Regions from separate parts of the Shinella sp. G-2 genome, predicted to be linked through region 1. Evidence: predicted binding sites of a transcription regulator. Region 1 holds the regulator's gene; each other region holds the start of a gene.
What was found. Region 1 encodes LexA, which represses DNA repair genes until DNA is damaged. Its sites were predicted from a motif close to TGTTCNNNNTGTGTTCNG; they were not measured.
Positions count from the first base shown of each region.

Region 1 (2,265 bases):
TCGGCCATCGCGCGGGCCGCGGGCGCGGAGATCATCGACCTCGGCATCGTCGGCGACGACAAGCAGGCCCTGCTTGCGGCCGTGCGCAAGGCCCTGGCGCAGGACATCGACGTGCTCGTCACGCTCGGCGGCGCTTCGGTCGGCGATTTCGACCTCGTCCAGCCGGTGCTCGGCGAGGCCGGCATGGAACTCGATTTCTGGCGCATCGCCATGCGCCCCGGCAAGCCCCTGATGGTCGGCCGCCTCGGCCCCGTGCAGTTCGTCGGCCTTCCCGGCAATCCCGTTTCCAGCCTCGTCTGCGCCCATCTCTTCCTCGAACCGCTGGTCCGCCGCCTCGCCCATCTGCCGCCGAAGAACCGGCTGCGGCAGGCCGTGGCCGCCGTGCCGCTCAAGGAAAACGACCATCGGCAGGACTATGTGCGGGCGCGAATCGCGCTCGACCCGGCGGGCAACCTGACGGTCACGCCCTTCGACAAGCAGGATTCTTCCATGATGCAGGTCTTCGCGAAAGCCGAAGGTCTGCTGGTTCGTCCCCCCAATGCCCCTGCGGCCTCGGCGGGCGCGCCCTGCACGGTCCTCCTGCTGCGCGATCCCGCCGCCTGAACAGTATTATTGTTTCAGCGGCCTCTTGCAGAACACATATGGAACAGATAGTGTATGTTCTGGATTTGTTTCACGATTCTCGGTGGAGAGGCCATGCTGACGCGCAAACAACAGGAACTGCTCCTGTTCATTCACGAGCGTATGAAGGAATCCGGCATTCCTCCGTCCTTCGACGAGATGAAGGATGCCCTGGATCTCGCCTCCAAATCTGGCATCCATCGCCTCATCACCGCGCTCGAAGAGCGCGGCTTCATCCGCCGCCTGCCCAACCGGGCGCGCGCGCTTGAAGTCATCAAGCTGCCGGACGCCTATTCGCCGAGCCTGCAGCCGCGTCGCGGCTTCTCGCCCTCCGTCATCGAAGGCAGCCGTGGCAAGCAGCCGGCGGCGCCCGCACCCGTGCAGCGCAGTGCGCCTTCTGCGGTCGAGATGTCCTCCTCGGTCTCCGTGCCGGTCATGGGCCGCATCGCCGCCGGCGTGCCGATCTCGGCCATCCAGAACAATACCCACGACATTACCGTGCCCGCCGAGATGATCGGCAGCGGCGACCACTACGCCCTGGAAGTGAAGGGCGATTCGATGATCGAGGCCGGCATTCTCGACGGCGACACGGTCATCATCCGCAATGCCAGTAGCGCCAATCCCGGCGAGATCATCGTTGCGCTCGTCGATGACGAGGAAGCAACGCTGAAGCGCTTCCGCCGCAAGGGCGCCTCCATTGCGCTCGAAGCCGCCAACCCCGCCTACGAAACCCGCATTTTCGGGCCGGATCGCGTCAAGATCCAGGGCAAGCTCGTCGGCCTCATCCGCCGCTACAACTGAGCCGCCACCGCCGGCGTGAAACTGCCGGTGCGCCAGTCATAGGCGCGATGTCGCGCCCAGGGCCGGTCGAGCGTTTCGACCGCGGGGGTCACGATGGCGGAGGACAGAGGAGCGGCAGACAGGCGCGCGGATACACCCGTACCCGCGTCAGCCGATTGCCCCGCGTCGGCAGGTCTGATTTCCAGTGCGCCCGTTCGCCGCAAGTGGCGAGCCGTCACCAGTCGCGCGCCTGAACGGCACGCATCGATCCGCAACGGAAACGGCACGACGACGAGATCGGCATTGTCGCAGGCCGTGCCGAGAAACGCGGTGTCTTCCAGCGTGACGATCCGCCAGCCGCTCGGCGATATCGCAGCACAGAAGGCTTTCGCCTCGCAGACGAAGGCCCGCGTCTTTCCGGCCGTGGCGAACGCGTCCGTCATGGCGGCCAGGGCGTTTTGCCGGTCCGCCTTCCGGCGCGGCCGCTTCCCATCCCTGGCAGTTTCGCCTGCACCGTCGGCGGCGTTCGCTTCTTCACGAAACAGTCCGGCGGTCTTCCGCAGCTCAGGCTTCCGGTGGCCGCTCAGGCGAAGCGCGCGGCGCCATTGATCGTAGATGAAGTCCGTCGGCCGGGCGCGGTTCGTTGCGGCACTGTCGTTCTCAAGGATGGCGACGAGACGCCCGTCTTCCGATACCAGCACTTCCGGCGCCGCGCCGCCTGGCCAGAACGCAAGGCCGGCGCCGAACAGCACGAGCAGCGTCCCGGCATGCCGCAGGCGCGTGCGCAGCAGGCAGGCAAGGCCGCCGCCGAGACCGATCAGCAGGAAGGCGAGCGGGGGAATGCGGCCCGTCACGATCTCCCCC
Region 1 is NZ_JBBEYH010000009.1:141,161-143,425, forward strand. Features, by position in the region: gene V8U06_RS16410 (molybdopterin molybdotransferase MoeA) at 1-603, shown strand, start outside; gene lexA (transcriptional repressor LexA) at 697-1,422, shown strand; gene V8U06_RS16420 (ComEC/Rec2 family competence protein) at 1,413-2,265, opposite strand, start outside.

Region 2 (2,265 bases), on a different contig from region 1:
AAGCGCCGATGCTTACAGCAGCGAAAGCTGCACGCCGCTGCCCGAAGGCGGCACGAACTGGTCGACGGCGAGCATGCGGCGGGTGCGGGTCAGCTCCAGTCGCTTGGTGGCCATCTCGAAGCGGCGGGCGATCTGCCAGGCATAGGGACCGGCCCCCTTCATGCGCTTGCCGAACTCGGCGTCGTAATCCTTGCCGTCGCGCATGGAGCGCACCAGCGACATGACATGGCGGTAGCGGTCTGGATAGTTGCGCAGCAGCCAGTCGCGGAAGAGGGGGCTGACCTCCAGCGGCAGGCGGAGCAGCACATAGCTCGCCTCCAGCGCGCCCGCCGCCTTGCCGGAATCCAGCACCCGCTCGATCTCGTGGTCGTTGAGGCCCGGAATGATCGGCGCCATCATGATGGCGGTCGGAATGCCGGCATCCGACAGGGCGCGGATCGCCTCCAGCCGGCGGGGCGGGGTGGCGGCGCGCGGCTCCATCGTGCGGGCGAGCTTGCGGTCGAGCGTCGTCACCGACAGGCCGACCCAGGCTAGGCCGCGCGCGGCCATGCGCGAGAGAATGTCGATGTCGCGCATCACCAGCGCCGATTTGGTGACGATGGAGACCGGGTGGTTCGCCTTGTCCAGCACCTCGAGGATCTGCCGCATGATGCGCCATTCCTTCTCGATCGGCTGATAGGGATCGGTGTTGGTGCCGATGGCGATGACGCGCGGCTTGTAGCCGGGCTTGGAGAGTTCCCGTTCCAGCAGCCGCGGCGCATCCGGCTTGGCGAAGAGCTTCGCCTCGAAATCGAGGCCGGCGGACAGGCCCATGAAGGCGTGCGTCGGCCGGGCGAAGCAGTAGATGCAGCCATGCTCGCAGCCGCGATAGGGATTGATCGAGCGGTCGAAGGGAATGTCGGGCGATTCGTTGCGGGAAATGATGGTGCGCGGCTTTTCCACCTGCACCTCGGTGCGGAAGGGCGGCAGGTCTTCCAGCGTCTGCCAGCCGTCGTCGAAGCCCTCCCGCGTCACCGGCTCGAAACGGCCGGTGAAGTTCAGGCCCGCGCCCCGGCCGCGCCGGCGATCCCCGTCGACCCGCATGCCCGTCTGGGACATCAGCGCTTCGGCAATATCCTTCGTGTGGCCGGGCGCAAGCGCGCCCTGCCTGAGGCTGACAAGATCGTTCATGGTGGTCTCCGGCGGGGCCGTTCGCCCCGATTCCATGACTATATTCCTATCGCCGGAATGAGAACAATGCAAGAACAAATTTCAATCGGGACGGTGCGGTGGCGTTCCATGCTGCGATGCGATATTGCAGGATCATGCTGACGATCATCCTAGAATGCCGGGACAACGAGGCGGAACTGGCGCAGACCCTGTCGGCGCTCGTTCCGGGCGCCGTCGAGGGCGTGGTGCGCGACGTGATCGTGCTCGACCACGGGTCGCGCGACGGCTCGCCGGAGGTCGCGGATGCGGCCGGCTGCCGGTTCCTGACGCAGTGGGATATCGGTGATGTCCTGCGCTCGGCGCGGGGCGACTGGCTCCTCTTCCTGGAGCCCGGCGCGCGGCCGCTGACAGGCTGGGTCGATGCGATCGTCGATCATGTGGCGGTCAGCCCCGGCCCGGCGCGCTTTCGCGCCTCGCGCAGCCACCGCAGGCCGTTCCTCCAGCGTCTCGTCCGGAAAACGCCGCCGCTGGAGCAGGGCTATCTCGTCAGCAAGCGCCAGCTTGTTACCGCAATCCGCCCGGGCATGGCGCTGGCCGATATCGCGCGCGGCGGCAGGCCGCGCGACCTCGTCGCCGAGATCGTACCGGCCTGGGCGGTGAAGGCGATGCGGGCGGACGTCGCGGGCTAGAGTTTGTCAGGGAAGAGTGGGAACCGGTTTTCCCGAAAAGACAAACGAAAACAAAAGAATTCAGAGCATGTCTGGTTCAATATGAACCTGACATGCTCTAACCCGCCGAGCGCTTCAGGTGCTCGTCGAGACGCGGCATGATTTCCACGAAATTGCAGGGCATGTGACGATAGTCGAGCTGCGCCTTGAGGATGCCGTCCCAGGCGTCCTTGCAGGCGCCGGGTGAGCCCGGCAGCACGAAGACGAAGGTGGCGTTGAGCACGCCGCCCGTCGCGCGTGACTGGATCGTCGACGTGCCGATCTTGTCGTAGGAGATGCGGTGGAAGACTTCCGAAAAGCCGTCCATGCGTTTCTCGAAGATCGGTTCCAGCGCTTCCGGCGTCACGTCGCGGCCGGTGAAGCCCGTGCCGCCCGTCGTGATGACCAC
Region 2 is NZ_JBBEYH010000005.1:194,442-196,706, reverse strand. Features, by position in the region: gene V8U06_RS11770 (PA0069 family radical SAM protein) at 13-1,170, opposite strand; gene V8U06_RS11765 (glycosyl transferase) at 1,305-1,838, shown strand; gene moaB (molybdenum cofactor biosynthesis protein B) at 1,936-2,265, opposite strand, start outside.
Region 2: a site for LexA is predicted at 1,230-1,247, ahead of V8U06_RS11765 (glycosyl transferase). Genes of this name have one in related genera too.

Region 3 (2,265 bases), on a different contig from region 1:
AGCTGCATTTCCCCGGCTTCCATGTCGAAGCCGTGCACTATCTCGCGGAAAATTCCAGCGCCGTCGGGATTGCCGTCGATACGCTTTCGCTCGATCACGGCCCCTCGCCGGACTTCGCCACGCACTATGCCTGGCTCTCTTCCGGTCACTGGGGGCTTGAAGGCGCCGCCAATCTGGACCAGCTTCCGGCAAAGGGCGCAACGCTTTTCGTCGGCGCGCCCAAGGTGCGCGGCGGCACGGGCGGTCCTTCCCGCGTCTTCGCGCTGGTCTGAACCATGCCGGCCGGCGGCACGCCGCCGGCCCTTTCCGGAGAAAGCCATGAGCACCGTCAAACCCGCCGAAGATCTTGAAGCCGATCCCCGCGTCAGGGCGGTGTTCGACGATATCCGCACCACGCGCAAATCCGATTTCGTCAACAATATGTGGCGCTATCTCGCCTTCGACCCTGCCTTGCTGGAGCGCACATGGGCCGAGGTGAAGGCGGTGATGGCGACGCCCTCGACGCTCGATCCGCTCGTCAAGGAGATGCTCTACATCGCCGTCTCGGTCACGAACGGCTGCAGTTACTGCGTTCATTCCCACACCGCCGCCGCGAAGGCGAAGGGCATGACGGACGCGCAATATGCCGAGCTGCTCGCCATCGTTTCCCTTGCCGGCAAGACCAACCAGCTTGCCACCGCGCTGCAGGTGCCCGTGGACGGCGTCTTCGACGCGGACCGCGCAAAGGCCTGAACGGCGGCACTTTCCACAATCTTTCGGCCAATGTGTTGTCCGGCGGAATAAAAGCAGAACGGAAAACTGGCCTTTCGGGACCGAATCACTACATTGAGCCGCATGACCAGCGGTTACGACGACATTCCCTTCTTCGATGAGGACCCGCAGCTCGGCGGCAAGCCGGCAGCCCCCGCCAAGCCGGCCGGCGGCATCGCCGCCCGCGCCATGGCGGCCCGCGACGCGCATCGTGCGCCCGACTATCTCTCCGGCCTCAATCCCGAACAGCGCGAGGCGGTGGAGACCGTCGACGGCCCCGTTCTGGTGCTTGCGGGCGCCGGCACCGGCAAGACGCGCGTGCTCACCACCCGTATCGCCCATATCCTCGCCACCGGCCGGGCCTTTCCCAGCCAGCTTCTCGCGGTGACCTTCACCAACAAGGCCGCGCGCGAGATGAAGGAACGTATCGGCCTTCTCGTCGGCGGCGCCGTCGAGGGCATGCCGTGGCTCGGCACCTTCCATTCCATCGGCGTCAAGCTGCTGCGCCGCCATGCCGAACTCGTCGGCCTGCGCTCGGACTTTTCCATCCTCGATACCGACGACGTCGTGCGCCTCATCAAGCAGATCCTTCAGGCCGAAGGCATCGACGACAAACGCTGGCCGGCCAAGCAGTTCGCCGGCATGATCGACACCTGGAAGAACAAGGGCCTCGATCCGGCGCAGATCCCCGAAGGCGACGCGCGCGCCTTCGCCAATGGCAAGGGCCGCGAACTCTACGTCGCCTACCAGAACCGCCTGAAGGCGCTGAATGCCTGCGACTTCGGCGATCTCCTGCTGCATCCGATCCGCATCTTCCGCGCCAATGCGGATGTGCTGGCCGACTACCACCAGAAATTCCGCTACATCCTCGTCGACGAGTACCAGGACACCAACACCGCCCAGTACATGTGGCTGCGCCTGCTCGCCCAGCGCCCGAAGGGCACGCCGCAGAACGTCTGCTGCGTCGGCGACGACGACCAGTCGATCTACGGCTGGCGCGGCGCGGAGGTGGACAACATCCTGCGCTTCGAGAAGGATTTTCCCGGCGCCAAGGTCGTCAAACTTGAGCGCAACTACCGCTCCACCGCCCATATTCTCGGCGCGGCCGGCCACCTCATCGCCCATAACGAGGACCGCCTCGGCAAGACGCTCTTCACCGACCGGATGGATCCGGACGACGACAAGGTCGTCGTGCACGCCGCCTGGGACTCGGAGGAAGAGGCCCGCGCCGTCGGGGAAAAGATCGAGCAGCTCCAGCGCAAGCAGCACAAGCTGAACGACATGGCGATCCTCGTGCGCGCCTCCTTCCAGATGCGCGAGTTCGAAGACCGCTTCGTCACGCTCGGCCTCAATTACCGCGTCATCGGCGGCCCGCGCTTCTACGAGCGCCTCGAAATCCGCGATGCGCTCGCCTACTTCCGTCTCGTCAGCCAGCCCGCCGACGACCTCGCCTTTGAGCGCATCGTCAACACGCCGAAGCGCGGCCTCGGCGATACGACGATCCGCAACCTGCAC
Region 3 is NZ_JBBEYH010000001.1:364,367-366,631, reverse strand. Features, by position in the region: gene V8U06_RS01810 (cyclase family protein) at 1-272, shown strand, start outside; gene V8U06_RS01805 (carboxymuconolactone decarboxylase family protein) at 319-732, shown strand; gene V8U06_RS01800 (ATP-dependent helicase) at 835-2,265, shown strand, end outside.
Region 3: a site for LexA is predicted at 776-793, ahead of V8U06_RS01800 (ATP-dependent helicase). Genes of this name have one in related genera too.